DNA from 4 places in the Mesorhizobium sp. B3-1-8 genome. Region 2 is predicted to be linked to each of the others. Evidence: predicted binding sites of a transcription regulator. Region 2 holds the regulator's gene; each other region holds the start of a gene.

Region 1 (7,656 bases), on a different contig from region 2:
GACCAGAAGGCGGGCATCGTCTCGCAGTCATGGCCGATCACCGGCACGCCGCGCGTCTCCAGCACTTCCAGTGTCTTTTCGATGTCGAGGATCGCCTTGGCGCCGGCAGAGACAACGATGACCGGCGTGCGCGCCAGCTCGTCGAGATCGGCCGAGATGTCGAAGCTCTTTTCCGCGCCCTTGTGGACGCCGCCAATGCCGCCGGTGGCGAAGACCTTTATGCCGGCCATATGCGCGGCGATCATGGTGGCCGCAACGGTGGTGCCGCCGGTACGCTTTTGAGCGACGGCGAAGCCGATATCGGCGCGCGACAGCTTCATGGCGTCACCGGTCATGGCAAGCGATTCGCGCTCGCCGTCGGACAGGCCGATCTTGATGCGGCCGTCGACCACGGCGATCGTCGCCGGCACCGCGCCGCCATCGATGATGATCTGTTCGACCTTGGCGGCCATCGCGCCATTGTCGGGGTAGGGCATGCCGTGGGTGATGATGGTGCTTTCCAGCGCCACCACCGGCCGGCCGGCGGCAAGCGCCTCCGCCACGGGCGGGTGGATGTCGACGAAGGGGCGGGCGGTGTCGGGCGTCACGGCTGTCTCCGATCAGGAGGAAGTGGATGTCTGGTGGCCCTATGCCACCTCCCGCGCCTCCGGCACAAGGCCAAGCACCTGCGTGAAGTTGCCCGCCGTGAAGGACGGCACGGCCTCCGGGCTCTCGATGGCAAGCATCGCCGCGGCAAGGCCTTCGCGCAGCGCGGCACGCAGCGGCAGGCCGCGCAGCAAGGCGGCGACCGTTGCGCCGGTCAAGGCGTCGCCGGCTCCGGTCACGTCGGCAACCTTGCGCGGCGCGGGTGGATCGATCTCGAAGATGCCGGTGTCGTCGAAGCCCAGAACCGGGGCGCTGCCGGACGTGACCACGCCGGCATTCAGGCCGGCCCGCCTGAGCGCGTCGACAAGGGTTTCGCCGGATAGCTCGGCGTCGGCCAGCGCGGCGGCTTCGCGGCGGTTCATGAAAAGCAGCGACAGGTCGTCGAGCAGCGGCGCCAGGCGGACGACCTTGGCCGGCGAGACGGCGATGGCGAAGACCGGCCGGCCACCGGCAAGCGCTACCAAGCGCTCCAGCGCCGCCGTCGGCAGGTTGGCGTCGCACAGGATGGCGTCGGCCGCGGCGATCGCCTCGCGCACCTTGGAACGCCTCATCTGCTTGGGGAAGGCAAGATCGTAGAGCGTCATGTCGGCCAGCCCGACGATCAGCTCACCTTCGGCGTCGATCAACGCCGTGTAGCTCGGCGTCGTGCGGTCGAGGAACACCACCGAGAGGTCCGCTATTCCGGCGTTGTCGATCGCCAAGGCGACGGTGTCGGCCGCAGCGTCGCCGCCGCGCACCGATATCAGCGAGGCCGACACGCCGCGCTTCACCACGCTGCGCAGCGCGTTGAAAACCACGCCGCCGACGTCCTCGCGCATGATGCCGGGATTCGAAGCGGCGGGCACATAGGCGCCCGAGACCTGGCCGCGCCGGTCGATATGGGCTCCGCCCAGCGCCAGGATTGTTGGGGATGTCGGCATGCGGATATGGTAACCTTGGTTGATAGTTGGCTGCGCACACTAAGTTTCTGCGCGTCACACCGCAATCGGCGCCGCGATTCGGGACATGCGGATATCAAATCTCTTCTGGACCAGTGGTTCTGTTTCGCTCCAGCCCTGGTGGGACAAAGAAAGAACATATCCAGATATTGATTGTTTTTCAGCTGCTTGCCGCCCCTTGCCAAATGAGAACAAAAAAGGTACAAAACAAGCAGGGATCACGGATTGTCCGGCCTTCATTGACGACCAAGGGGTGATGTATCATGGCTCAGAATTCTTTGCGGCTTGTAGAGGATAAGGCAGTGGACAAATCAAAGGCTCTGGACGCGGCGCTGTCGCAAATCGAGCGCGCTTTCGGCAAGGGCTCGATCATGCGGCTCGGCGCCAACGAGCAGGTGGTCGAGATCGAAACCGTGCCGACCGGCTCGCTCGGTCTCGATATCGCGCTCGGCGTCGGCGGCCTGCCGCGCGGCCGCATCATCGAGATTTACGGGCCGGAAAGCTCGGGCAAGACGACGCTGGCGCTGCACACGGTGGCGGAAGCCCAGAAGAAGGGCGGTATCTGCGCCTTCGTCGATGCTGAGCACGCGCTCGATCCGGTTTATGCTCGCAAGCTTGGCGTCGACCTCGAGAACCTTTTGATCTCGCAGCCCGACACCGGTGAGCAGGCGCTGGAAATCTGCGACACGCTGGTGCGTTCGGGCGCCATCGACGTGCTGGTCGTCGACTCGGTGGCGGCGCTGACGCCGCGCGCTGAAATCGAAGGCGAGATGGGCGATTCGCTGCCCGGTCTTCAGGCTCGCCTGATGAGCCAGGCGCTGCGCAAGCTGACCGCCTCGATCTCGCGCTCCAACACAATGGTCATCTTCATCAACCAGATCCGCATGAAGATCGGCGTCATGTTCGGCTCGCCCGAGACGACCACCGGCGGCAACGCGCTGAAATTCTACGCCTCGGTGCGCCTCGACATCCGCCGCATCGGCTCGGTCAAGGACCGCGACGAGGTCGTCGGCAACCAGACCCGCGTCAAGGTGGTGAAGAACAAGCTGGCCCCGCCCTTCAAGGTGGTCGAGTTCGACATCATGTATGGCGAGGGCGTGTCGAAGACCGGCGAGCTGATCGATCTCGGCGTCAAGGCTGGCGTCATCGAGAAGTCAGGCGCCTGGTTCTCCTACAATTCGCAGCGCCTCGGCCAAGGTCGCGAGAACGCAAAACTGTTCCTGCGCGACAATCCCGATACGGCGCGTGAGGTCGAACTTGCATTGCGCCAGAATGCCGGGCTGATCGCCGAGAAATTTCTCGAGAATGGCGGCTCCGAAGGCGGCGACGACGGTTTCGAGGACGAAGCCGGCGCCTTGTAGGGCCGGTTCGTTCCAGGAAGATCGCGCAGCAGTTTCCTGTTCGGGATTGGGCGGAAGCTATTCGTCGGCTTAGCCGGAGTTCGGCCACAATCCTTGTTTATCGTCTTATGCTTATGTAATCGAGTTCTTGAGTATTGCGTACCCGAACCGCCGGCCTTCGCGCCGGCGGTTTTGCATTTTGCGGGCGGCGCCGGGCCGTCGCTCGCCGGCGGATTGACCTAACTCCGTGTTTCTGGACAGGCTCAAGAGCTACGGCTAAAAGGCCCATCTATCTTCTGGAAACACCAAAGCCCATCAGCCGCCGGCGACGCCGGCGGTTCTCGCGAAAAGGCAGTACGCAATGAGTGGCGTGAACGATATCCGGTCGACATTTCTCGACTACTTCCGCAAGGAGGGCCACGAGATCGTCGCCTCCAGCCCGTTGGTGCCGCGCAACGATCCGACGCTGATGTTCACAAACGCAGGCATGGTGCAGTTCAAGAACGTCTTCACCGGCCTGGAGAAACGTCCCTATTCGCGAGCGTCCACCGCGCAGAAGAGCGTGCGTGCAGGCGGCAAGCACAACGACCTCGACAATGTCGGCTATACCGCGCGCCATCTCACCTTCTTCGAGATGCTCGGCAATTTCTCGTTCGGCGACTATTTCAAGGAGCGCGCGATCGAGCTTGCCTGGAACCTGATCACCAAGGGTTTCGGCCTGAAGAAGGACAAGCTGCTCGTCACGGTCTATCACACCGACGACGAGGCGGCTGGTTACTGGAAGAAGATCGCCGGCTTCTCCGACGACCGCATAATCCGCATCCCGACCTCGGACAATTTCTGGGCGATGGGCGACACCGGCCCGTGCGGTCCGTGCTCGGAAATCTTCATCGATCGCGGCGAGCATATCTGGGGCGGCCCGCCCGGCAGCCCGGAAGAGGACGGCGACCGGTTCCTGGAATTCTGGAACCTGGTGTTCATGCAGTATGAGCAGGTGACGAAGGAAGAGCGCATCGACCTGCCGCGTCCCTCGATCGACACCGGCATGGGCCTGGAGCGCATGGCCTCCATCCTGCAGGGCGTCGAAAGCGTCTTCGAGACCGACCTGTTCAGGCATTTGATCGACGCGGCGTCCTCGGCGCTAGGCCAGGGGCCGAACCAGGAGAACGTCGGGTCGTACCGCGTCATCGCGGATCATCTGCGTTCGTCCTCGTTCCTGGTGGCAGATGGCGTGCTGCCGTCGAATGAGGGGCGCGGCTATGTGCTGCGCCGCATCATGCGCCGTGCCATGCGCCATGCGCAGCTGCTTGGCGCGAAGGAGCCGCTGATGTGGCAACTGGTGCCGGCGCTGGTGCGCGAGATGGGCCAGGCCTATCCCGAGCTCGTGCGCGGCGAGGCGCTGATCACCGAAACGCTGAAGCTCGAGGAAACACGCTTCCGCAAGACGCTGGTGCGCGGCCTCGGTCTGCTTTCGGACGCTACGGAGACGCTGCATGCCGGCGACATGCTGGATGGCGAGACGGCCTTCAAGCTCTACGACACCTATGGCTTCCCGCTCGATCTGACGCAGGATGCGCTGCGCCAGCGCAGCATCTCGGTCGACATCGCCGGCTTCACCGACGCTATGGAGCGGCAGAAGGCCGAGGCGCGCGCGCATTGGACGGGCTCGGGCGAGGCCGCGACCGAGACGGTATGGTTCTCGGTGCGCGAAAAGACCGGCGCGACCGAATTCCTCGGCTATGAGACCGAGCAGGCGGAAGGCATCGTCCAGGCCCTGGTCAAGGACGGCAAGACCATCGACAGCGCGAGCCAGGGCGATGCGGTCGCCTTGGTCGTCAACCAGACGCCGTTCTACGGCGAATCCGGCGGCCAGATGGGCGACACCGGCGTGATTTCCGGCGAGGGTTTTTCAATCGAGGTCTCGGACACGCAGAAGAAGGCCGATGGCTTGTTCGTGCATCTCGGCAAGGTGGCCAAAGGTACGGTCAAGACGGGTGATGCCGTCGAGCTGAAGGTCGATCATGCCCGCCGCTCAAGGCTGCGCGCCAACCATTCCGCGACGCATCTCATCCACGAGGCGCTGCGCGAGGTGCTGGGCACCCATGTCGCGCAGAAGGGCTCGCTGGTGGCGCCCGACCGGCTGCGCTTCGACATCTCGCACAACAAGCCGATCTCGGCCGATGAACTCGAGGAGGTCGAGCGCATGGCCAACGAGATCGTCGTGCAGAACAGCCCGGTGACGACGCGTCTGATGTCGGTCGACGACGCGATCGCCGAGGGCGCCATGGCGCTGTTCGGCGAGAAATACGGCGATGAGGTGCGCGTCGTGTCGATGGGCACCGGCCTGCATGGCGCCAAGGCCAATCGGCCCTATTCCGTCGAGCTTTGCGGCGGCACACATGTGAGGTCGACAGGCGATATCGGCCTGGTGCGCATCCTGTCAGACAGCGCGGTGGCGGCCGGCGTGCGCCGCATCGAGGCGCTGACCGGCGAGGCGGCGCGCAGGCATCTGGACGAACAGGACAGGCGGCTGAAAGCCGCGGCGGCGACCTTGAAGATCTCGCCGGCCGACGTGCCGTTGCGCGTCGAGGCGCTGCTCGAAGAACGCAAAAAGCTCGAAAAGGAGCTTACCGAGGCGCGCAAGAAACTGGCGCTGGGCGGCGGCTCGGCCGTTGCCGATGCTCCGGCCGCGAACGAGACCGTCGCAGGTGTCGGCTTCCTCGGCAAGGCGGTCACCGGCGTGGCGCCGAAGGACCTGAAGCCGCTGGCGGATGCCGGCAAGAAGACGCTCGGCTCCGGCATAGTCGTCTTTGTCGGCGCGGGCGAGGACAACAAGGCAAGCGTGGTCGTCGGCGTCACCGACGATCTGACCGGACGTTTCAGCGCCGTCGATCTCGTGCGCGTCGCGTCCGCCGCGCTTGGCGGTCAAGGCGGCGGCGGCCGTCCCGACATGGCGCAGGCCGGCGGCCCCGATGCGTCGAAGGCCAATGACGCGATCGCGGCTGTGAAGGCGGCGCTGGAAGCGGCGTGACGGTCGGAGCGATCGGCTGTAGCTCAGGCCGGCTCCCAACTCTCCGAGGGCTGCGCTGCCCTCATCTGGCTGCCGCCATCTTCTCCCCGTTGAACGGGGAGAAGGGCGCTGTTATCGCGGCTTTCGCCAATAGTCTGCGTTGCAGAAAAGGCGCCGGCGTTGCAATCGCTTCTTTCTCACCGTTTTACGGGGAGAAATGCCCGGCAGGGCAATGAGGGGCGGCGCCGAGGCTGAGCGAGTTACGCGACCTTTTCCGTCCGCGTAAAGCTCGACCGTCCGGCTATTCGGGCATACCAATCGCGCATATCCGCAAACCGCGCCAGCAGCTCGCGCCCTTCCGCGACCTTGACGAAATAAGCGATGATCGGCGCCGCGTGCAGGTCGGCCAGCGTCAGCTGGTCCCCAAGCAGCCAAGGCCCTTTTGTTTTCAGCGATGTCAAAACCTTTAACACTGTCTCAGCCTGGCTCAGCGCGCCGGCAATCAGCGCCTCCTCCGGCGCTGCCTTCTCCAGCCGCTCGACGGCAACGTCCCAGACCATCGCGCGATAACCATAGGCGTCGAGCATGCCGATGATCTGGCCCATCCTGGCGCGGCCGCGCACGTCGGCCGGCTGCAGCGCGGGACCATCGAAGGCTTCATCGACATAGCGCGCGATTGCGCCGGTCTCGAACAGGTGAAAATCGTCATGCTCGAAGGCCGGAATGCGGCCGAAGGGATGATGCTCCAGATACCAGGCCGGAATGCCCTCGGCGGCGAAGATGTCGAGCGGCACCAACTCGTAGCCGATGCCTTTCTCCTCCAGCGCCATTCGCGCGATGCGCACATAGACGCTGTAGTCGGCGCCGTAGAGAGTTGGCTTGGCCATCGATCAGCTCTCAATTTTGCCCGTCGCAGTGTCCAAAAAAGCGAAGGCTCCTCGCGGAGCCTTCTGTGTGCCGTAAGGTTGGGCTACCCCATGGCCTTCTGCAAATTCTCGTCGATCTTGTCGAGGAAGCCGGTGGTCGAGAGCCAGGGCTGGTCGGGGCCGATCAGCAGCGACAGGTCCTTGGTCATGAAGCCAGACTCGACGGTCTGGATGCAGACCTTTTCCAGCGTCTCGGCGAAGCGCTTCAGCGCGGTGTTGTCGTCGAGCTTGGCGCGGTGCGCCAGGCCGCGCGTCCAGGCGAAGATCGAGGCGATCGAATTGGTCGAGGTTTCCTCGCCCTTCTGGTGCTGGCGGTAGTGGCGCGTCACGGTGCCGTGCGCGGCTTCCGCTTCCACCGTCTTGCCGTCCGGCGTCATCAGCACGGAGGTCATCAGGCCGAGCGAGCCGAAGCCTTGCGCCACGGTGTCGGATTGCACGTCGCCGTCATAGTTCTTGCAGGCCCAGACATAGCCGCCCGACCATTTCAGGCTTGAGGCGACCATGTCGTCGATCAGGCGGTGCTCGTACCAGAGTTTCCGCGCCTTGAATTCGGCCTCGAACTCCTTCTCGTAGACCTCCTGGAAGATGTCCTTGAAGCGGCCGTCATAAGCCTTGAGGATGGTGTTCTTGGTCGACAGATACACCGGGAAGTTGCGCAGCAGGCCATAGTTCAGCGAGGCGCGGGCGAACTCGCGGATCGACTCGTCGAGATTGTACATGGCCATGGCCACGCCGGCGCCCGGCGCGTCATAGACGTCATGCTCGATCACCTGGCCGTCCTCGCCGACGAACTTGAT
Region 2 (7,656 bases):
AAGCCGCGGGCCAGCGGTCGCCGCCGGCGATGTTCGCGCCGTTGGCATAGGCGTTGTCCCAGTCGGCAATACGGTTTTCGAACACGGCCCCTCCGCGATCAGGTCGATGTTGAGCGGAGTTTAATTGGCATCGCCGCGGTCAGGTAACGGTTGTCTTGACCGCGAAGCGGGCTTCTCGCCAGACGCCGGTCCGCAAGATGTCTTCGAGCACTTCGACGGCATTCCAGACATCCCTGTAGCCGACATAGAGCGGGGTAAAACCGAAGCGCATGGTCGACGGCGCCCGAAAATCACCGATCACGCCGCGTTCGATCAGGGCCCGCATGATCTGGTAGCCATGCTGGTGAATGAAGGAAATCTGGCTGCCGCGTTTGGCGCCGTCGCGGGTGCTTTCCAGCGTAAGATCGTAACCGCCGCACCGTGCTTCGACGAGTTCGATGAACAGATCGGCCAGCGCAATGCTCTTCCTCCGCACCGTCGCCAGGTCAACGCCGTTCCAGATGTCGAGCGCGCCTTTCAGCGTCCGCATCGACAGGACCGGCTGCGTGCCGCACAGAAATCGGCGGATGCCGGTGCCTGGCGCATAGGCTTGCTCGAAGGCGAATGGCCGTGCATGGCTCCACCACCCGCTGAGCGGCTGCCGCACATCGGCAAGATGCCGCTCGGCCGCATAGATGAAGGCAGGAGAACCTGGCCCGCCATTGAGATATTTATAGGTGCAGCCGACGGCGAAATCGGCGCTTGCCCTGTCAAGTTCTACCGGCATGGCGCCCGCGCTGTGGCAGAGATCCCAGACGATCAGCGCACCGGCGTCATGCGCCATGCGCGTAAGCGCCGCCATGTCGCGCAACTCGCCGGATTTGTAATTGACGTGGTTGACCAACACCACCGCCACGCGTTCGTCGATCAGTTCCTCGATGATCGGCGCGTCCACGCCAGCCAGGTGCAGGACAGTGTTCTTTCCGGTCAAGGCCACCCCTTCGGCCATATAGATATCGGTCGGAAAACTGTCGCCCTCGGCAACGATCACGGTTCGGTCCGGCCGCATCGCCATCGCCGCGTGCAGCACTTTGTAGATGTTGATCGACGTGGTGTCGCAGACCACGGTCTGGCCCGGCGCCGCGCCGATCAGGCGCCCGAGCCGGTCGCCCAGCTCGACCGGCATGTCGAACCATCCGTCCTTGTTCCAAGCACGAATGAGGTCATGCGCCCACTCCTCGGCAGCTGCCCTGCGCAACTCGTCGAATGCGGCGTGCGAGGCCGCTCCCAACGAATTCCCGTCGAGGTAGATCACCCCCTCCGGCAGGACGAAGCGATCGCGCAGGGCGCGCAGCGGATCCGCTGCATCCATCGCCTCGATCTCGGCGAGATCAGGAATTCCCCCCATCATGCTGCCGCCTCCATTTCGGCATGGCGCCTCTCACGATTGGCCAAGGGCGGTTGTCTCACCACCGTCCGTGCCACGGCAAGAACCTTCTGCGCTATGTTAGCTGGTCCATAGACGGCGAAGACCATGGATCGGAATCATTGCCGAAGTTGGCATTTTGGGTCCGTTTCGTTCACGGTGAGGCACGTTCGCGCAAGAGCCGAAGCGATCCCGCCCGCGCCTTTGTGATGGCGTTGGACCGCGCTTCAGCTTAAGGAGGGCTGCATAATCGAGCGGAATCAATGATACCGCTGACCTGACTCGGCCAGGTATCCCTTGGATGCAACATTGTTTCCGAAGCCTCAACAAATTCACTAAACTTTAAACGGTTGCGGAACACAACTGGAACAGATAGTGTTTGTTCTGGGTTTGTTTTTCTGATTCCGGTTTCAGAACCCAAGGGGGCCGCCATGCTGACGCGCAAACAACATGAACTGCTGATGTTCATCCATGAACGCCTCAAGGAGAGCGGGATTCCGCCGTCTTTCGACGAGATGAAGGAAGCGCTCGACCTCGCCTCCAAATCGGGCATCCATCGGCTGATCACGGCGCTGGAAGAACGCGGCTTCATTCGCCGGCTGCCGAACCGAGCGCGCGCGCTTGAAGTGCTGCGGCTGCCCGACTCGATCGCGCCTGGCCTGAATGCCGCGAGAAAGTTTTCGCCGAGCGTCATCCAGGGCGGCCAGGGCAATCTTGGCCGCCAGGTCAAGCCGGCGGCGCCCTCGCGCACGCCGACACCCAGCAATGACGACGACGCTGTTTCGGCCGTGTCCATTCCGGTGATGGGCCGCATCGCCGCCGGCGTGCCGATAGACGCCATCCAGCACCAGACGCATTCGATCTCGGTGCCGCCGGACATGATCATGGGCGGCGAGCATTATGCGCTGGAGGTCAAGGGCGACTCGATGATCGAGGCCGGTATCTTCGACGGCGATACGGTCATAATCCGCAACGCCAATACGGCAAGTCCGGGCGAGATCGTGGTGGCGCTGGTCGACGACGAGGAAGCGACCCTGAAGCGGTTTCGTCGCAAGGGTGCCTCGATCGCGCTCGAGGCCGCCAACCCGGCGTACGAGACCCGTATCTTCGGACCGGACCGGGTCAAGGTTCAGGGTAAGCTCGTCGGACTCATCCGCCGTTACTGAGCAGAACCGCGCGGCGGTCTTCGCCGGAACTGTGTGCCATCTATTCTGTAGGCTGCGGCGCGACCGCCGGCTTTTCCGGTCGTTGATAGGGCGGCAGCCCCCTCGCCTCACGCGCGTATTTCCGCTGCTCGTGCCAGGGTCGGTACGGTTCTTCGACCGCGTAGCGAACGGTTGGCCGCGCGGTTGCCGATTGCGGATCAAAGAAGATGGCGGCGCTGCCGTCGCGTGCCAGCTGCCGCTTGGTGACGACGAGCACGCGCGGATCGCGGCATGGATTGTAGGCCGTGGCGTCGTCGATGACGATGAGGTCGGCGAAACCGCAAGCAGGCCGGGCGCTGGCGCGGTTCTCGGCGAGCGCGACGATGGCACCGGAAGGATGCCGGCCGATGCAGAGGTCGCCGATGCAGTAGAAGGGCGAGCCGGGCGGCAGGTCGACGGGATCGGCGATGTCGAGGGCGTCTTTAGCGAACGTCTCCGGCGGTACGATTTCCTCGGCTTTCAGCGCCCGTTTCCAGTTGTCGGTGGTGAAGTCGTTGGAGCGCGCGCGGTTGATGGCAAGCTCACCGCCGCCGATCGGCATCGCCACCAGATGCGCGTCCTCCGAGATAAGCACGTCCGGAGTACGGACATGCGGAATGGCCAGCAGCGCGGCGAGCGCGAAGGGTAAGGCAGCGAGCCTCAGCCAGGTGGTGGCCATCGTCGCGATGACCAGCGCGACCGTCGCCAGCAGCACCGACTGGATCGAGATCAGCCCGACGGCGTCGACCGGTGAGCGCTCGGATATCCACGCCGAAATGGCGATCATCGCCGTCAGGCCCTTGCCCATCACATAAAGGAATGGGCCGTCGAAGCCGAAGGGCATGGCCAGGGCGCTCAACACGGCAAACGGCATGACGACCAGTGAGACGATCGGCATGACCGCCAGATTGGCCAGCAGGCTGAGCGGCGACACCCGCTGGAAGTGCCAGATCGCAAACAACAATGTCGCGCTGCCCGCGATAAGCGACGTCACGGCGGCACCACCCACTCCAATCGCCAGTTTTCGCGATAGGAAGCCGAGGAACGAACGCTTTGCCGGCGGCGCGGTCGTTTTGCCGGCGCGATAGTCGGCAAAACCGGCATAGGCGCCGACTAGCGCAGCGGTGGCGGCGAAGGACATCTGGAAGCTCGGGCCGACCACTTCGTGCGGCGAGACAAGGATGACGGCGATGGCCGAGATCGCCAGGTTGCGCATGGTGAGCGCCGCGCGGTCGAAGAGCACGGCGGCGAGCATCACGGCCAGCATGATGAAACTCCGCTCGGCCGCCACCACGATGCCGGAGATCACGAGGTAGGCGGCGATCGAGAGCAGCGCGATTGCAGCGGCATATTTCTTCACCGGCCGGCGCGACGAGAAATCCGGAAACAGCGCGAAGGCGCCGCGCAAAAGGACCATGATCGTGCCGGCGACCAGCGCCATATGCAGGCCTGAGATCGAGATGATGTGGTAGATGCCGGTTCGCCGCATCGACTCGTTGATGGCTTCCGGAATGCCGGCACGAACGCCGACGATCAGCGCCGCTGCGATCTCGCCTTCGGACCCGCCGATGCTGCTCCTGATGTGGTCTGCAATCCCTTCGCGCGCGTTTTCCACTGCCGATGCGATGCGCGCGTCAAACGGCGCCTCCACCGGCGCAATCAGCTTTGGATCACCCAGGAAAAAGCCGCTGCCGCCAATGCGGGCAAAATAGCTGTCGAAGGAAAAGTCGTAGCTGTCCGGCCGAACCGGACCTGTCGGCGGCAGCAGCTTGGCATAGCCGGTCAGCATCGACCCGGCTGTCATGCCGGACGGGATCCTGCGGGCAGACAACCTGACGCGGTCCGGCGCGTAGCGCAGCTTCGGATGCTCCGTGGATATGAGATCTATGGTGAGCCGGACACGGCCATTGGCCATCGCCTCGGCGGTGACGAGGCGACCCGTCAGCCGGGTCTGGATTTCCGAACCCAGCATCGGGGTCGCCATCCGCCAGGTCTCGACCTTCGCCGCGAGAAAGCCCAAGGCGCAGAAAAACGCCGCCATGAAGACAAGGTGCGTTCTGTGCCGGGAATGTGAGACCGCCGCGCAGACCGCCATCAGGGCCACTGCCGCAAGCGGCCTGTAGAGATCCGGCTCAGCGCTCAGCGAGAAGTAATAGATGACGCCGGCGGCCAAAAACACCGGCACCAGCAGGAAGCCGATGCCGCGGTCAAGCTCGGTGGCGGCAGCGGTGCCGATGCTTCGGAGCAATGCGGGAAGCGAGGCGCGGCCAAGCTGTTTGCGGATTCGGCTGAGGCTCGCCGTTGGCGAGACCGGCTGTATTGCACCGTCACCGGGTGGCGTAAGCTCGGTAGGTGCCCGCGGCTCCGGAAGCGAAACCGGCGCTCCCTCTTCGGGCGCGGCATGGGCAAACATCAGGCGTTCGCTGACGCCAGCTGTCGTTCCCCCGCCCTCCTCCGCGCCCCGGCCACGTCCAGCCATCGGGTCTGCCCCTTGCGCCCCAGACCGCCTATGCTACATGAACGCCGGTCGCGTGGAAGTCCGCGCGAAACATGCATTTTTTCAGTGCTTCCTCGAGAGTTCCATGTCCGACAAGGTCGTCACCCGTTTTGCCCCCTCGCCCACAGGCTACCTGCATATTGGCGGCGCGCGCACGGCGCTGTTCAACTGGCTCTATGCCAGGCACACCGGCGGCACGATGCTGCTGCGCATCGAGGATACCGATCGCGAACGCTCCACCGAAGCTGCCACCGCCGCCATTCTCGACGGGCTGACCTGGCTTGGCCTCTCCTGGGACGGCGAGGCCGTCTCGCAGTTCGAGCGCGCGCCGCGTCATCGCGAGGTCGCCGAGGAGCTCGTGCGCATGGGCAAGGCCTATTACGCCTATGAGACGCCGGCCGAGCTGGAGGCGATGCGCGAGGCGGCCCGCGCCAAGGGTCTGCCGCCGCGCTACAACGGCCAGTGGCGCGACCGCGGCCCCTCCGAGGCGCCGGCAGGCGTCAAGGGTGCGATCCGCATCAAGGCGCCGACCGAAGGCGTGACGATCGTCAACGACCGCGTGCAGGGCGAGGTGCGCTTCCCGAACAAGGATCTCGACGACTTCATCATCCTGCGTTCCGACGGCGTCCCGACCTACATGCATGCCGTCGTCGTCGACGATCACGACATGGGCGTCACCCACATCATCCGCGGCGACGATCACCTGACCAATGCCGCGCGCCAGACGGTGATCTACGATGCCATGGGCTGGGATGTGCCGTCGATGTCGCACATCCCGCTGATCCACGGCGCCGACGGCGCCAAGCTGTCGAAGCGGCACGGCGCGCTCGGCGTCGAAGCCTATCGCGCCATGGGTTATCTGCCCGAGGCTCTGCTGAACTATCTGGCCAGGCTCGGCTGGAGCCATGGCGACGACGAGGTGATGTCGGTCAAGGACATGGTCGCGTGGTTCGACATCGGCGACGTCAACAAGGGCGCGGCGCGCTTCGACTTCGCCAAGCTCGAGGCGTTGAACGGCGTCCATATGCGCAAGATGGATGACCAGGCGCTGTTCGACATCTTCGTCGCCACCTTGCCCTATCTCGAAGGCGGCCCGACGTTCGCGGCAAAGCTCGACGACAGGCGCAAGGCGCAACTGCTTGCCGCCATGCCCGGTCTCAAGGAGCGGGCCAAAACCCTGGTCGAGCTGGTCGACGGAGCGGCGTTTCTGTTCGCCGAGCGGCCGTTGCCGCTGGATGAGAAGGCGGCCGGCTTGCTCAACGCGGATGCGCGCGCGATTCTGCGCGGCGCGCATGGCGCATTGTCCGCCGTCGAGGGCGACTGGAGCGCCGCCTCGGCCGAGGCTTCGATCCGCGACTTTGCGCAGGCCGGTGGGCACAAGCTCGGCGCCGTGGCACAGCCGCTTCGGGCCGCGCTGACCGGCCGCAGCACCTCGCCCGGCGTGTTCGACGTGCTTGCCGTGTTGGGTCGCCAGGAAAGCCTGGCGAGGATTGGAGATCAAATCGATTAGCAGCGAACTGGCCCAAGAAGATTGGCATTGAAAGGTGTGTTTCGCAGTGCAACATTAGGCTTGGCCCAATCTGGCACGCACCTCCTAAAATGCGATGGCAAGTTCGCGCATTCCGGTGATTTCGACGTGTCGTTTGCAGGAATTGCCTTGCCGGCATGAGGAACATAAAGGAGTTTGCAATGAGCGAAGCTGCGACAAAACTGGAACCGAGCGGCAAGGCGCATGAGTCGACCGCCAGGCTCGAACTCGCCGGCAAGACCCATGAATTCAAGGTGCGAAGCGGGTCGACCGGGCCTGACGTGATCGACATCGGCGCGCTCTACAGCACGACCGGCGTCTTCACCTACGACCCCGGCTTCACCTCCACGGCAAGCTGCGAGTCGGCGATCACCTTCATCGACGGCGACGCCGGCATTCTGCTGCATCGCGGCTATCCGATCGACCAGCTTGCCGAACATGGCGACTTCCTCGAGGTCTGCTACCTCCTGCTCTACGGTGAACTCCCGACCAAGGCACAGAAGGAGGACTTCGACTATCGCGTGACGCGCCACACGATGGTGCACGAGCAGATGTCGCGCTTCTTCACCGGCTTCCGCCGCGATGCGCATCCGATGGCCGTCATGTGCGGCGTGGTCGGCGCGCTATCGGCCTTCTATCACGACTCCACCGACATCTCGGATCCTTACCAGCGCATGGTCGCCTCGATGCGCCTGATCGCCAAGATGCCGACGATCGCGGCGATGGCCTACAAATACCACATCGGCCAGCCGTTCATTTACCCGAAGAACGAGCTGAACTTCGCCGCCAATTTCCTGCACATGTGCTTTGCCGTGCCGTGCGAGGAATACAAGATCAATCCGGTGCTGGCGCGCGCCATGGAGCGCATCTTCATCCTGCACGCCGACCACGAGCAGAACGCCTCGACCTCGACCGTCCGCCTCGCCGGCTCCTCGGGCGCCAACCCGTTCGCCTGCATCGCCGCCGGCATTGCCTGCCTGTGGGGTCCGGCGCATGGCGGGGCCAACGAAGCAGCGCTCAACATGCTGGGCGAGATCGGCCA
Region 3 (7,656 bases), on a different contig from region 2:
CGAAGATCCTGGCGCGGTTGGCGGCCGAGATGCCGTCGCCGTCGTCGCCGATCTGGACCGACGCGCGCTCGCCATCGGCTGAGGCATGGATCGCCGCCTGTCGGGCGCCATGCCTCGCCGAGTTGTCGATGAGGTTGGCGAGTACGATGCCGAGATTCTCGCCCGAGATGCCGAGCCCGATGTCGCCGCCGGCCTCGATACGAGCCTCCAGCCTTGTATCGACCGGCAGCAGCGCGAGCGCGGCATTGAGCGTCGTGCTGTCGCCGCTCGGTTCCAGGTTCTCGGCGCGCGCCAGGTCGAGCAGCCGGCGCACCAGGAGATTGAGCCGCCCGGCGTCGGTGACGATGTTGTTGGAGAAGCGCCGCCGCTCGGCCTCGTCCATCGCGCCGCCGGAATCCCTGAGCAGCTCCGCCGCGCCCTGGATCGCCGTCAGCGGCGATTTCAATTCATGCGAGACATGGGTGGCGAAGGTCTGGATGCTGTCGGAGCGCGCCTGCAGCTTTTGCGCCATGTCGAGGAAGGCCGCGGACAGCGCCGCCATCTCGCGCGTGCCGTGATGGTCGAGCGGCCTGATTGCGTCGCGGTCGCCGGCGGCGATGCGCTTCGTGCGGTCGATCAGCGCGTAGATCGGCCGGCTGACGGTGCGGATGAACACCAGCGCGATCAAAAGTGTGCCGCCGAGGATGGCGATGGCCGCCAACGTCACCTTGCCGCGCTCGCCATAGAGGTGCTTGACGATGTTGTTCGGCGTTCGCGACAGGTACACGACGCCGGCGACCCGGCCGTCGAGCTCGACCGGCATGGCGACGAAGACGCGGACCTTGGTGCCGCGGCTGACCGAATAGAGCGGCGGGGTCGGCTGGTCGGGGATGCGCAGCCTGAGCTCGCTGGCATAGGTGCCGGAAAGCGCGGTCCGCACCTCTTCGATCTGGCCGAGCGACTGGCCGACCTCGTCGCCGCCGGCGATCACCACACCGCGTGGATCGAGCAGCCGGAAGCCAGCGAGCGTCGTTTTCTGCGTCTCGTCGAGAATGCCGTCGAGCCGCGCGCCTATTGCCGCGAAGGCGGGATCGGGCGTGGCGGGAAGCGCCGCCGGCCGCGACGGCATGACATCGTCCGAGGCAAGGTCGAGGCGCGGCTCGATCGGATCATAGGGATAGTTGTTGTCCCTTGCCGGATCGGCCGAGACTGGCGCCCCCAGTCTTTCCGGGGCGATGCCGGCCGCACGCACCTCGCTGGCATAGACGGCGGCGACGACCGCCCCTTGCGCGATCAGCTCGCCCTCGGTCTGGCGGATCAGCTGGTTCTCATAAAGCCGGAAGAAGAACAGCCCGACCAGCGGCAACGCCATGACCAGGATCAGGATGACGACGACGACGGTGGCGAGCCGCGGCCGCCACCTTTCCTTGCTCAACCACCGCATCGGCCGAGCCGGAAGCCGACGCCGTGCACCGTCGCGATCGCATCAAGGCAGCCGACCGCGGCCAGCTTGGCCCGCACGTTGCGGATGTGGCTGTCGACCGTGCGTTCCGAGACATGGATGTTGGAGGCATAGGCATTGGCCATCACCGCGTCGCGGCCAAGCACGTGCTGCGGACGGGCAAGGAAGCCTTTCAGGATCGCGAACTCGATCGCCGTCAAGGTGAGCGGCTTGCCGCCGAAACTTGCTTCATGGCTTGCCGGGACGAGCATGAGCTTGCCATGCGTGAATTCACGATCGTCCGCCTCTTCCTCCGCGGCGGCCGGCCGCGCGCGCCGCAGGATGACGTTGACGCGGGCGACCAGCTCGCGCGGGCTGAACGGCTTGGTCACATAGTCGTCGCCGCCCATCTCCAGACCCAGAATGCGGTCGATCTCTTCATCCCGCGCGGACAGGAACAGCACCGGCACGTCGGATTTTTGCCTGAGCCGGCGGCAGACCTCGAGCCCGTCCATCTCCGGCATGCCGATGTCGAGCACGATGAGGTCGGGCGCGCGGCGCTCGACCGCCTGGAGTGCTGCGGCGCCGTCAGCGACGGCAGCCGTCTTCATGCCGGCCTTTTCCAGCGCGAAGCAGATGATCTCGCGGATGTGCGGGTCGTCGTCGGCGACGAGGATATTGTGTGGCATCGATCAATGGCCCGGTGCGGACGGTTGCGCAGATGGAGGAAGCACGAGCGGGCCTCTGTTGTCGAGAACCCGTACCAGCCGCCAGTCGCGAAAGCTCCAGGCGCGCCATTTCTTTTGTTCGGCGAGATAATCGTCGATCATCACCTGGTCGGCCAGATAAGTGGTCGGCATTCCGATCTTGTGTGTGTGGTAGCGGTCCAGCGCCGGCATGGCGACAGCGCCGAGCGAGTGCAGATACGGCGTGTCGAGCGGAGTGCCGGATCCGGTCATTTCCAGGGAATGGTCAACATTGAAGTTGGCGATCGTTGCTGCGAAGTTGACGAAGCAGCAGGCATAAAGCGTCGCCGATAGTGTCACAAGATTGGCGGAAAGCAGCCATTCGCCGGATTTTTGAAGCGCGATGCGGGCGACGATGAGGGCCAGCCCCGCCGCCACCAGTCCCATCCATATGAAGGCGGCGATGCGCAGATAGGTGAGCGCATAGACGTCGATATAGAGATCGAGCCGCAGCATCGAGGAGATCACCAGTGCGATGTTCTGCGCCACCCAGAGATAGACCAGCCCGCGGATCAGCGGATCCCGGGACGTCTCGCTGCCCGAGCGCAGCGCCGCCAGCACGAAGCCGGCGGCGAGCAGCGCGGTGGCGACCAGCGGATAGGCGCCGCGATGCGCATAGGCGGCATAGGTCATCCCGTCGGGCAGGGCGACTCCGCCCCAGAGATAGGTTGCGTCGAGCGCACTCTGCACCGCGAACAAGCCATTGAAGACAATCAGCGCGCGCAGGATGGCCGCCTTGCCGAAGAGGATGTCCTCGGCCTTCGCCGGTCTCGCTGCAGGCGTGGCAGGCAAAACGCGCCTGACACGGAAAGCGAAGCGCGGCAGGCGCGGCCTCAGGAACGCCCAGACGCCGGCAAGCACGATCAGCCAGAAGATAAGCCGCGCGATCTGGATTTTTTCGAGGAGCGCGTAGAGGTCGATCAGCGACAGCCAGTGCTCGATGATCGGATTGGCGGCGCCGAACAGCGCCAGGAAAACGACGCCCAGCGTCAAGGGCACGATCCAGACGACAATCGCCGTGAGCTGAAGCCGCCGCTGGCCGAGTTCCCGCGCCGCCTTGCGCCAGCGGAAGAAGTCGCGGACGAAGCGGAAGGGCGCTGCGACCAGGAACAGGCTGAGCTGGCGGGCTATTCGGGCAGGTTCGTCGCGCAGCCGCCCGGCCAACGACAGCGCGAAGACCGCAAGTGCCGCGACAGCGACCAGTAGCGAAAGCGGGCTGACATTTTCGACGAGCGGCAGCAGCGCGACGAACAGCGCGGCCGGCTTCAGCCAGACCCGGCCGTCGCTGAGCGCCGACGGATGCATGGCGACGACCGTGGCGGCGAGCACGGTCGCGAAGATGAAGACGGTGATCCCGACCGGCTGGCCGTAGAAAAGAAAATCGGCCAGCGCCACCAGCAGCGCGGCGGCGCCGACACGGCGGCAGTAGCTCGGGACAGGCGATGTCTTGCTCGCCGGCGCCGTCATGGTCATCGTCGTCATCGCTGGGCCTTCCTGGCTGCTGTCATGCCGCCGCCGCATGCCGGCCGCGATCTGAAGGGAAGCACCGTCGTCGTGACGCGCCGCCTTTGCGGCTCGACGAGCCACCAGCCTTCGTCGCGGAGCCGGCGCGGCAGGGACCAGCGGGATGTGTGAGGTGTTCGCATGCCGGCTTTGTCGCCGACGGGCACGGTGAACGCGCGGCGGATTGGAGGAGGTTTTCCGCACAGATTTGCAGATTTGGTGCAGGACAGCCTGGCGCCGGCGCCCGAGACGCTCGAGTACGGCAATCGCATATGGCGGTGCCAGCCCCTGGGATGTCGTCAAAGGCGATAGAGAGGGTTCTTGCGCGTGAAGCTGCGATCTATCCTTCGTCATTCTAGGGCGGAGCAAGGAGCGAAGCGACGCGCGCAAACCCTAGAATGACGAAGGACGGGTTGGCAGGACAGCGTGCGCCTCCGCCCTGCCGGGCACCCTTGCGGCCCCTCAAGGAGAAGATTACTCCCCGCCTTGCCTCATCCGCCATCACCCTGCATAGATCGGCCATGGCTCAGGAACCCTACCGCCCGCGCCGCTCGGTGCTTTACATTCCCGCCTCGAACGACAAGGCGCTCGCCAAGATCGCTTCGCTTGCCTGCGACGCCGTCATCATCGATCTCGAGGACGCCGTCCTGCCCGCCGACAAGAAAGCGGCGCGCGACAAGATTGCCGGCATCCTTGGCCGGCGCGAAAAACGCTGCGAGATGGTGGTGCGCATCAACCCGCTCGCCGGCGAATGGGGCGCCGACGATCTGTTGGCCGTGGCCAAGGCCAAGCCCGACGGCATTCTCCTGCCCAAGATCGGCACGCCGCGCGACATCCTCGAGGCCGGCGACCTGCTCGACGACAATTTCGCGCCGGACGGCGTGAAACTGTGGGCGATGGTCGAGACGCCCAAGGCGCTGCTCAACATCGGCGCCATCGCCGAGCTTGGCCGCGATCGAGCGTCGCGCCTCGCTTGTTTCGTCGCCGGAACGAATGACCTGGTGAAGGCGACCGGCATCCTGGCGACGCCCGACCGGCGCTATCTGATGCCCTGGCTGATGCAACTGGTGCTCGCCGCGCGGGCCGGTGGCCTCGACGTGATCGACGGCGTCGCCAATGATTTTCGCGACCTCGACGCCCTGGCGCGCGAATGCGCCGACGGCGCGGCCATGGGTTTCGACGGCAAGTCGCTGATCCATCCCGCCCAGATCGAGCCGGCGAACCATGCCTTTTCGCCGTCGCCCGAGGCGCTGGCCAGGGCGCGTGCGATCAGGGATGCGTTCGCGCGGCCCGAAAATGCCGGCAAGGGCGTGATCGCGATGGACGGCCGCATGGTCGAGCGGCTGCATCTGGCGGAAGCCGAGAAACTACTGGCGAAGGCAATAATCATCGGCGCATGATGCGCCGATATTCAAGACAGGCTCGAAAATGAAACTCTACCGCTTTCTGTCCGGCCCGGACGATTCAACCTTCTGCCACAAGGTGACGGCGGCGCTGAACAAGGGCTGGCACCTGTTCGGCTCGCCGACCTACGCCTATGACAAGAAGACCAAGTCGATGCGCTGCGGCCAGGCCGTGGTGAAGGATGTCGAAGGCCAGGACTACGGCCCGGACACCAAGCTGAGCGACTGGTAGAAAGAGCGGCAACCCCCACTTCGTCATTCTAGGGCGGAGCAGGAGCGAAGCTCCGTCGCGAAGACCCTAGAGGCGCAGCGGATCAGAATATAGGGGACGTTTGCGGGTGTCGGGCGGCAAGCGTTCCGTTCTGCACCGCGGATTTGGTGTTGATGGAACGGCATGGATTCTAGGGTCTGCGCGCGTCGCTTCGCTCCTTGCTTCGCCCTAGGATGACGAAGTGCGCGCTCAGCCCGCCGCCGCCTGCTCGGCCGCTTCCTCGATGCGCTCCATGTCGTCGTCCGACAGGCCGAAATGGTGGCCGATCTCGTGGATCAGCACATGGGTGACGATGTCGCCCATCGTCTCCTCGTTCTCGGCCCAGTAGTCGAGTATGGCGCGGCGGTAGAGCGTGATGCGGTTCGGACCTTCGCCGGTCTGCGGGTTCCAGCGCTCGGCGATGCCGCGTCCCTCGAACAGGCCGAGCAGGTCGAAGGGCGTTTCCAGCGACAGGTCGTCCATGATCTCGTCGGTCGGGAAATCGGCGATCTGGATGATGATCTCGCCGGTGAGCTTGCGGAACTCGTCCGGCAGATGGGCATAGGTCTCCAGCGCCAGAAGCTCCATCTCGTCCATCGACGGGGAGAGCTGGTCGTGCCAGGTGCGTGTCTTGTAGATGCGGGCCATGAAATTTCCTTTGATCCCGGCATATAGGCTTTCGCGCCGATAGAGGCAAATGAGCCGGCTGGGCGTTCGCTTTCAGGGTAAAGCTCGAAGGAATAAATTCCTTATGACTCCGCTTGACTCTTCCGGCACCCTCTGGAATCTATAGAAACATAACAGGAACAATTGCTGTCGGAAGTGAACGTCATGGCGATGAGCGCCGTGGCGCGGGACACTGTTTTTGCCCTGCGCCGCCAGATCGCGAAGATCGAGGGAACGCTGCCCGAGCGCCTGCAGGCGCCGACGGCTGGCGCGCCTGGAGCGATTCCAGGAGAAGTGCGAAGCGGTCTTCCGTCCGCAATTGCGGAAAAGCTGAACCGCTCTGGCGATGCCACCGGACCGGATATGACGCGGGACAGGACGATCGTCCGGCGTGGGCTCGCCGTGGCTTCGGCGGACGCCTTCCTGCATACCGGCATCGGTCGCCTCGACGCCGCCCTCGGCGGCGGCCTGCCCAAGGCGGCGCTCAGCGAAATCCATGGCCTGGAGACCCGCGATGCCGGCGCCGTTGCCGGCTTCGCGCTGTCGCTCGTAAGCCTGGTCCTCAGAGAGAAGCAGGGCCTGCCGATCCTCTGGGTCGGCACGGCGGAAATTTTCCACGAGGCCGGCTTTCCCTATGCCAGGGGCCTTCACGCCCTGTTCGGCATCGAGCCGGAGCAATTGCTGTTTTCCGAGGCGCCAAAACTGCTCGACGCACTGTGGATCGCCGAGGAGGCCGCCCGCATGACGGCCTTTGCCGCGGTCATCCTCGAGATCCGCGGCAGTCCGCGGCGGCTCGACCTCACCGCCACGCGCCGGCTGCACGCCCGCGCCCAGAATGCCGGCCGGCCGCTGCTTTTGCTGCGCCAGGCCGGCGAGGCCGACCCCACCGCCGCCCCGGTGCGCCTCATCGTCTCGGCGGCGGCGGCGGCAAGCCGCGAAACCGTCGCCGGGCCGCTCGCCGGCTCGATCGGCCGCCCCGCCTTCAAACTCGATATCGGCAAGAGCCGCACGGCCCTGCCCGGACAATTCACACTGGAGTGGAACCCAAATGAGCACGCTTTTGCAGAAAGAACAGAGAATTCTGTCACTGTGGTTCCCGCATCTGGCCGCGGAGCGGATCCTGCGCCAGCGCCTGGGGCGGTCCTGGCGTTCCCGGCCCCAGCATCACCTGCCGTCACCTCACCCGCCGCTTGTGATCAGCCATCGCGACAACAACACCCAGCGCATCGCGGCCCTCGACGAGCGGGCTGAGGCGCTCAGATTGAAGCGCGGCATGGGCATCGCCGATGCGCGCGCCATGCATCCCTCGATCGATGTGGTCGAGGCCGATGCGGAAGCCGACCGCCGGCTGCTCGAAGGCCTTGCCGACTGGTGCGACCGCTACACGCCTTTGGTGGCGATCGACGGCGAGGACGGGCTGTTCCTCGACGTCACCGGCTGCACGCATTTGTTCGGCGGCGAGCGCGCCATGCAGGACGAGATCCTCACCCGCTTCTTCCAGCAGGGCTTCGATGTCCGCGCCGGGCTGGCTTCGACGCCGGGCGCCGCCTGGGCGGCAGCGCGCTTCCATGGCGACCGCATCATCGCCGGCGGCGAGGAGGAGGCGCTCCTGGCGCCATTGCCACTGTCGGCGCTGCGCATCGCGCCGGAGACCCGCGTCGGCTTGGA
Region 4 (7,656 bases), on a different contig from region 2:
GGCGCTCACCACCATTCCCGGGCCGGGCGACGAGACGATCGCCGCGGCGGCGCTGGCCGCGATGGATGCCGGCACGCCGGGTCCCGCCGCCGATCCCTGGTCCACGCGTTCCGGCTATGCGCATTTCCACACGCTGTCGCGCCGCATTCGCCTGCGCCATGGCGAGGAGAACATCCTGGCCAGGGTTTCGGCACGGCCGGACGGCCGCTTCCAGGTGGCGCTGGAGGCACCGCATGATGCGGTGAACACGCACGACTTGCGGACCATGCCGCTTGCCGCCCGCTGGCCCGGCCACGTCACCGTCTTCGAGGGCGCGGTCGGCTATACATTCACGGTTCCCGATCCGCTTGCCAAGGCCGACGAGGCGGGTGCCGCCACAGCCAACCTGCGCGCGCCGATGCCGGGCCTGGTCAAGCTGGTGCGCGCCGCGGCGGGCGATGCCGTGATCAAGGGCCAGCCGCTCTTGATCCTCGAAGCCATGAAGATGGAGCATATGATCGCCGCCCCGCATGACGGCGTGATCGCCGAGATCGCGGCCGAGGGCGCACAGGTCAGCGACGGCACGGTGCTGGTCCGGTTCGCGGAGGACGGCCAGGGCTGAAGTGCTGAAGTGCTGAATTGCTGAATGGTAAATAGCTATGTCGGCGGGACTGCCCCGGCCTCGCCTGTACGTCAATGCCAGGGCACAAACGAAAAATGGCCGGGACGAGCCCGGCCATTTCCTCGATTGCGGAACCGAATTACGGCTGGATCGGCGCGTATTTGCCGTCGTGCCACTGGTTGATGTCGTAGCTCGCGTTCTTCAGGTCGCCCTTCTCGTCGAAGACGACGTCACCGACCACGGTGCTGATCGGTTTGCCGTCCTTGAGCGCCTCCGCGACCTTGGCCGGATCATCGGTGCCGGCGCGCTTGACGCCTTCGGCCACGGCCTGGATCACGGCATAGGAGAACAGCGTGAAGCCTTCGGGCGTGAAGCCGCCAGCCTTGATCTTGGCGACCGCGTCCTTCGCTTCGGGCTTGGCCTGCGGGTCGGACGGGAAGACAAACATGGTGCCTTCACCGGCCGGGCCGGCAACCTGCCAGAATTCCGGCGAAGCGATCGAGTCCGGCATGATCAGCTGGAACTTGACGTTCTGCTCGGCCGCCTGACGCAGGATCAAGCCCGCCTCCGGGTGATAGCCGCCGAAGTAGACAACGTCGGCCTTGAGTTCCTTCAGCTTGGTGACGAGGGCCGAATAGTCCTTCTCGCCGGCATTGATGCCTTCATAGTCGACTTCCTTGAGGCCGCCGGCATTCATCGTCGCCTTCACGGCATCGGCAACACCCTGGCCGTAGGCGCTCTTGTCGTGCAGGACAACAACGTTCTTGCCGGCGTATTTCTTGGCGATCCAAGGGCCGATGAAGGCGCCCTGCGCGTCGTCACGCGTGTAGAGGCGCATGATGGTCGGCCATCCGGCCTTGGCCGCGGCATCGGTCAGCACCGGGTTGGACGAGGCGGGGCTCATCATCAGCGTGCCGGCTTCGGCATAGACGGCCGAGGCCGGAATGCTCGAGCCCGAGCAAGCATGACCGTCGACGAACTTGACGCCGTTGGCGACGATGCGGTTGGCGACCGAGACCGCCTGCTTCGGATCGCACTGGTCGTCCTCGATGTCGAGCTTGATCTGGGAGCCGTTGACGCCGCCAGCGGCATTGATCGCGTCGGCGGCAGCCTGCGCGCCCTGCTTGAACTGGTCACCGATGGTGGCGAGTTGGCCGGTCATCGGGCCGACCACCGAAATGGTGATGTCGTCGGCGAAGGCAACCGAGGCGCTCATCATCAGGCCAAATGCGGCCGCGCTCAAAATACCCAATTTTTTCATGACTATAAGAACTCCTCCACTTGCGCGCGCCGCTCCGGCCGCGCTTCTTCCACAGAGCCGGGACAATTTCACCCTTCGCCGAAACTGTCGAGAGCACAATGCGGAAGGTTTTGGTTCATTTAGGCGAGGATTTCTTGGGCCACGCGGCCGATTACCAGACGTAATGCAAAAAGCCGCGCCGGCCTTGTCCCGGCCGGTCGCGGCTTTTTTGCAATCGAGCTTCCCCGCGCCCCCGCGCCTGAACCCCGCTCGCTTCCCTGTTCTTGCGTGGCTTCGGTTGTCTCAACCTGCCGCGTTCTCGTTCTTCCTGACCGGCCGTCTTTTCGCGGCCTTGTCCCAATGAATTTCCGAGCGCTGCGCGCTGAGGATCAGTGCATCGTCATCCATTCGCGCGCTTCGCGCAGCGCCGTGGCGATCTCGACTTTCGACATGGTGGCTGACAGCTCCGAGCGCAGCTCGGCGGCGCGGGCCGAGCCCTTGATCGCGGCGATGTTGAACCATTTGTGGGCGGCGACGACATCGGTCTCGCAATCGCGGCCGGTCGCATACATCATTCCCAGTTCGAAAAGAATGTCGGCCTGGGCAGTTGCCCCCATGGCGCCGAAGCCGTCTTCAAGCATTTCAAAGCGTGCCATTTCAATCCCCTGTCTGGCTCCCGAGAGCTGCCTCCTTTTCCCTTGGTATCCCTTTGGGGCGGGGCGCTCTTTCGATGCTTTCGAGGATGACGGCTGGCCTTGAATCCGTCGTTAAACGGCTTGCTTAATTTGAGGAAAACAAAGCTAAAACAAGAGGTAAACGCGAAAAACTGTTAAGCATGGGAATCCAGCGTTTCAGCCATTTTGCGTCAAATTCGATGAAAATTGCCGCGAGTGGAATCAAGACTTCGCTAACCACGGAAACCGAAGCGTTTTTCCGGTCGCGTTTATTTTCAGTCATCCGCGCGGCGAAAATCCTTGCAACCTTCCGTGGCGGCACCGCTTTTGTTTTGGCGGGAGCTGGATTAGCTTTACCTTTGCGTAAGGGGCAGGCAGGCGAACCGGAGCCCGCCGCAACCCCATAGGGAGGAGGACAAGATGTTTCGAAAGATGAGCCTGGCCCTGGCGGCCACCTTGATCATGGCGGGGGCAGCGTGGGCCGACCCGATCGAAGGCAGTTGGAAGACGCAGTCCGGCGAGACGGCGACGATCGGCGGCGGCGGCTCGTTCTCCATCACGCTGAAGACCGGCAAATATGCCGGCAAGACGATCGGCTCGATGAAGGCGACCGGCGACAACAAATATGCCGGCAACATCACCGACCCTGCGAACGACAAGACCTATTCCGGCAAGGCGACGCTCACGGGCACGACGCTCAAGATGAGCGGCTGCGTGCTGGGCGGCCTGATCTGCAAGAGCCAGACCTGGCATAAGCTCTAACTCTAGAGGTCTGCTAATCGGCGTCTCAATCCAAACGGAGACGCCGTAGCTTTCCTGGCCCGACAACGTGGCTCTGCAGTCGCTATTCTCCAGGAATGAGTATGCTCTGAAGGAGCAACATCCAACTTGCATTTGCGACAGGATATTTATCCTCATCACTTTCGCAGACTAGACCCGTCGTCCCGAATTGAGCGAGTATCTGGGAGGACCAGATACGCTTCACGCGATTGCCCAGCCGATACCGAAGCGAGGATAACGCGATGCTCCGGTGGTTGAGAGTCTGCCATTCTGGTTTGTCTACTAACTCCAGACGCTGGCCATTTCGCTCCCATATGCCAATGAATTTCCGGTTTACTTTGTTCATCTGGGTCAACAGGCCAGGTGCGTAAGAGTCGGCTCGATTGTCGAACTGCAAAGTCATGCACTCGGAACTAGCACCACCGCAGGACTCATCCTTACAATTCAATACGATTAGATGGGGATTCTTCCGCTTTATCGACCATTTAGCGTCATCATAAATCACAACGACACCATGTCTTGGTTCCGTTGCTTGGGCCGCGAGAGCAGGCGGCGTGGGAAGACAAACGAACTGGAGAGCAATCATCAATCGGATGGCAATCGCTTGGGAATACCTCGCGCTGTCAACTGAGCGTGAGAACCGACAGACAGTTGTCATATCAAGGGCTCTCCAAAGGGAATGTCGCGAAAATTTCAATGCTACCAGACGATATGGACATGGCGCGACGATCTTGCGCCGTCTTTAGCTCAATCTAATCCCGTTCTAGAAAACAATTCCACCGGCAAGAAGCCTGCATATGCGCCACTGTGCGCACTGCGTCACGTGCCAATCAATTTGAACCGCAGATGAATACCGGTCTCAGAACCGGTTCAGAGGCATTCCGGCATTCTCTCCCGCATTGAAGGAGAGAGAAATGCTTGCCCGTCGCTTCACCATTGTCTGCCTGCTGATGAGCCTGTTCGGCATGTTCTTCGCCATCCTGGTGGCGGAGGCCGGTCACTCGAGCCGCTCGTGGGAGCGGCCGACCGCTTCATTCCCGGCTCGGTGAACCAAGTCAAACGCTCAAACGACAAAGCTGAAAAGCAGTAAAGCTGAAATTCGGGACACCACCAAAATGGACCGCATCACTGCCACCGCAATGAAGATCCTCAGGCTGCTGCCGCGGGCGACGCTCATCCTGATGCTGCTTGCCGCCCCGGTGCTGGCGGTGCCGATGATGCGCGCCGACACGGGCAACAGGATCGAGGCGCCGCCGCACAAGAACACCAGCCTCGGCTTCGTGCTGCTGATCAGCCTGCAGCGCGGATAAGGTGCGATAACAAAAAATCTCCAGCTGGGTTGCGGTTCCTGTCCGCTCACCCCTCCCAACCGCTCTTCCAAATCTCTATATTGAGCCATGGAAAAGCGAATCTACCCCCAAGCCATCGAATCGGTCGTCATGCCGGAGCCTTTCGGCAAGCAGAGTTTCCATGACGCAAAAAAGGCCGTCGCGGCGCTGCAAACGCTCTACGACCGCAACACCAAATTCCTGCGCGATTCCTTCGCCGCACTAGCGGCGGGCGGTGACGAGAGCAGGCGCTACCGGGCCTTCTATCCGCAGATCGGCGTCACCACGACGTCGTTCAGCCAGGTCGACTCCCGCCAAGCCTATGGCCATATGCCGACGCCCGGCCATTTCGCCACCACCATCACCCAGCCGCAGCTGTTCGAGAACTATCTCATCGAGCAGTTGAGGCTCATCATGCGCAATCACGGCGTTACGGTCACGGTGTCGGAATCGACCACCCCAATCCCGCTGCATTTCGCCTTCCTGGAAGGCACCTATGTCGACGGCGCGGCCGCCGAGCGCATCAAGCGGCCGATCCGCGACCTGTTCGACGTGCCGGACCTCGACGGCACCGACGACCAGATCGCCAATGGCACGTTCGAGGTGGCGTTCGGCGAGCCGCGGCCGCTGGCGCCGTTCACTGCGCAGCGCATCGATTATTCGCTGCACCGCATGACGCATTACACGGCGACCAGCCCGCAGCATTTCCAGAATTTCGTGCTGTTCACCAATTACCAGTTCTACATCGACGAATTCGTGGCGCGGGCACGCGAGCTGATGGAGAGTGGTGGAAGCGGCTACAGTGAATTCGTCGAACCGGGCAATGTCGTGACCAAGGCGGGAGCCGGCTCGCCGAGCGAAGGAACGCCGCCGCACCGCCTGCCGCAGATGCCGGCCTACCACCTGAAGAAGCCCGGCCATGGCGGCATCACCATGGTCAATATCGGCGTCGGCCCATCCAACGCCAAGACCATCACCGACCATATCGCGGTGCTGAGGCCGCATGCCTGGGTGATGCTTGGCCACTGCGCCGGGCTGCGCAACACGCAGGCGCTGGGCGACTATGTGCTGGCCCATGCCTATGTGCGCGAGGACCATGTGCTCGATGACGACCTGCCGGTCTGGGTGCCGATCCCACCACTGGCCGAAATCCAGGTGGCGCTGCAGGAAGCGGTCGCCGAGGTGACCGGTTTGTCGGGCTACGACCTCAAGCGCATCATGCGCACCGGCACCGTCGCCACCATCGACAACCGCAACTGGGAGCTGCGCGACCAGCGCGGGCCGGTGCAGCGCCTGTCGCAGTCGCGCGCCATCGCGCTCGACATGGAATCGGCCACTATCGCCGCCAACGGCTTCCGCTTCCGCGTGCCTTACGGGACGCTGCTGTGCGTCTCCGACAAGCCGCTGCACGGCGAACTGAAGCTGCCCGGCATGGCGACCGAATTCTACAAGCGGCAAGTAGCGCAGCACCTCACCATCGGTATCAAGGCGATGGAGAAACTGGCCGAGATGCCGATGGAGCGGTTGCATTCGCGCAAGCTCAGAAGCTTTTCGGAAACGGCGTTCCAGTGATCGCCAACTTTTGACCCGCGAGGCAATTCGTCGTCTTGCCCGGGCCACAATTTGGCCGATAAGCGGTCCGAACGGATAGCCGGAGCGGTTGGAGCAAATGACGACGGGCGGCGCTCGCTTGAGCATGATGGCTCAGCTGATATTCCTGGCGATGATGGCATGCTCGGCCGCGTTGCTGGCTGGATTCTTCGGCACGCTGCATCCGGCCTTCGATTCCTTCTCGCATTTCCGCATGCATCTGAGCGTGCTGACGGCCTTGCTCGCGCTGGCGCTGCTTGCCGGCCCCTACCGGCTGCAGGCGGTCGCCGCGCTGGTCTTCGCCATCGCCTGCTTCGCCACGACGACGAGCGCGCTGCCGAGATTGTCGACGCAGCAGGCGGTCGCAAAGCCGGCCGACAGGATCGTCTACAGCCTGCTGCAGATGAACCTGCGCTTCAACAATCCGACGCCTAAGAAGGTGCTGTCGCTGATCGGCCGGACCAATCCGGACGTCATCACGCTCGACGAAGTGTCCGGGATGTGGGCCACGGAGCTCGGCTATATTGCCAGCGCCTATCCCTATCGGATCCTTTGCGACTATCCCAACGGCATATTCGGCGTCGCGCTGCTTTCGCGCCGTCCCTTCGCCGCCGGCACTGCGCCGCGTTGCGAGCCGCGCGGCGCGATGGCGACCGCCACGATCGATTTCGGCGGCATTCCGGTCAACGTCGCCGCGATCCATCTCAGCTGGCCGTGGCCGAAGGAGCAATACTGGCAGATCGGCGAACTGGCGGAACCGCTGGCCACGCTCGGCGAGACCGCCATCATGGCCGGCGACTGCAACGCCGTGCCGTGGAGCGCGGCGATGCGGCGGGTGGCGCGGCTCAGCGGCATGACGCTGATGCCGTCGGCCGGCCCGACCTGGATCCACCGCACGCTGCCCGACGTCCTGCGCCGCTATGCGGGCCTGCCGATCGACCAGGTGTTCAGCAAGGGCGGGGTGACGATCCTGTCGTCGGCACGGCTGGAGGATACCGGCTCCGACCATCTGCCTGTGCTGGTCGAATTCACGCTGCGGTCCGACAGCAACGCGCCCGAGGACGAGCACAAGTCGGCGCTGGCGGCGAATGGCGCACCGGATGAGCCGCGCAGCTGACGCCCTCCTGATACGCGAACGAACTGAAGTTCAGTTCTTCCCCATCAACGCGTCGACCAGTTGCTCGACATGGCCGCCGTCGCGGTGCTCGCGCGCGTCGAAGGCATTCTGCCTGGCCTCGTAGTCAGCATAGATCGTGTCGATACGGCGCCTGGCGTCCCAGCGAAGACCGGTGCAGAACCAGTTGTCTTGCCGCTCGAGCCCGGCGAGCGCCGTCTCGGTCGCCCGCATCATCTGCTTGGCGATGCGGCCATGGGTATGCTCGTGCTGGCGCACGCCGGCCATGAAGCGATCCCAGCGCCTGCGCAGGACCGGACCGGACGGGG

What was found. The regulator LexA, encoded in region 2, represses DNA repair genes until DNA is damaged. The targets are predictions, from matches to a motif close to TGTTCNNNNTGTGTTCNG.
Region 1: a site for LexA is predicted at 1,771-1,788, ahead of recA (recombinase RecA). Genes of this name have one in related genera too.
Region 3: a site for LexA is predicted at 6,114-6,131, ahead of FJ424_RS12700 (metallopeptidase family protein). Genes of this name have one in related genera too.
Region 4: a site for LexA is predicted at 2,632-2,649, ahead of FJ424_RS30615 (sel1 repeat family protein). Genes of this name have one in related genera too.

What each region holds. Positions count from the first base shown of each region.
Region 1 is NZ_VFTK01000008.1:21,413-29,068, reverse strand. It holds gene FJ424_RS09460 (pseudouridine-5'-phosphate glycosidase) at 1-587, opposite strand, end outside; gene FJ424_RS09455 (carbohydrate kinase family protein) at 627-1,565, opposite strand; gene recA (recombinase RecA) at 1,847-2,944, shown strand; gene alaS (alanine--tRNA ligase) at 3,285-5,954, shown strand; gene FJ424_RS09435 (glutathione S-transferase family protein) at 6,194-6,820, opposite strand; gene FJ424_RS09430 (NADP-dependent isocitrate dehydrogenase) at 6,904-7,656, opposite strand, start outside.
Region 2 is NZ_VFTK01000007.1:54,004-61,659, forward strand. It holds gene FJ424_RS08545 (alpha/beta hydrolase) at 1-85, opposite strand, end outside; gene kynU (kynureninase) at 140-1,387, opposite strand; gene lexA (transcriptional repressor LexA) at 1,837-2,571, shown strand; gene FJ424_RS08560 (ComEC/Rec2 family competence protein) at 2,612-5,068, opposite strand; gene gltX (glutamate--tRNA ligase) at 5,172-6,596, shown strand; gene gltA (citrate synthase) at 6,776-7,656, shown strand, end outside.
Region 3 is NZ_VFTK01000011.1:96,312-103,967, forward strand. It holds gene FJ424_RS12675 (ATP-binding protein) at 1-1,423, opposite strand, end outside; gene FJ424_RS12680 (response regulator transcription factor) at 1,411-2,109, opposite strand; gene FJ424_RS12685 (DUF4173 domain-containing protein) at 2,113-3,648, opposite strand; gene FJ424_RS12690 (CoA ester lyase) at 4,191-5,069, shown strand; gene FJ424_RS12695 (DUF1737 domain-containing protein) at 5,098-5,304, shown strand; gene FJ424_RS12700 (metallopeptidase family protein) at 5,533-5,970, opposite strand; gene FJ424_RS34005 (hypothetical protein) at 6,154-7,239, shown strand; gene FJ424_RS12710 (DUF6504 family protein) at 7,181-7,656, shown strand, end outside.
Region 4 is NZ_VFTK01000051.1:1,616-9,271, forward strand. It holds gene FJ424_RS30605 (acetyl/propionyl/methylcrotonyl-CoA carboxylase subunit alpha) at 1-601, shown strand, start outside; gene FJ424_RS30610 (ABC transporter substrate-binding protein) at 741-1,862, opposite strand; gene FJ424_RS30615 (sel1 repeat family protein) at 2,231-2,497, opposite strand; gene FJ424_RS30620 (hypothetical protein) at 2,677-2,922, shown strand; gene FJ424_RS30625 (DUF2147 domain-containing protein) at 2,936-3,277, shown strand; gene FJ424_RS34400 (hypothetical protein) at 4,210-4,344, shown strand; gene FJ424_RS30630 (hypothetical protein) at 4,411-4,605, shown strand; gene FJ424_RS30635 (AMP nucleosidase) at 4,735-6,195, shown strand; gene FJ424_RS30640 (endonuclease/exonuclease/phosphatase family protein) at 6,320-7,330, shown strand; gene FJ424_RS30645 (DUF922 domain-containing protein) at 7,361-7,656, opposite strand, start outside.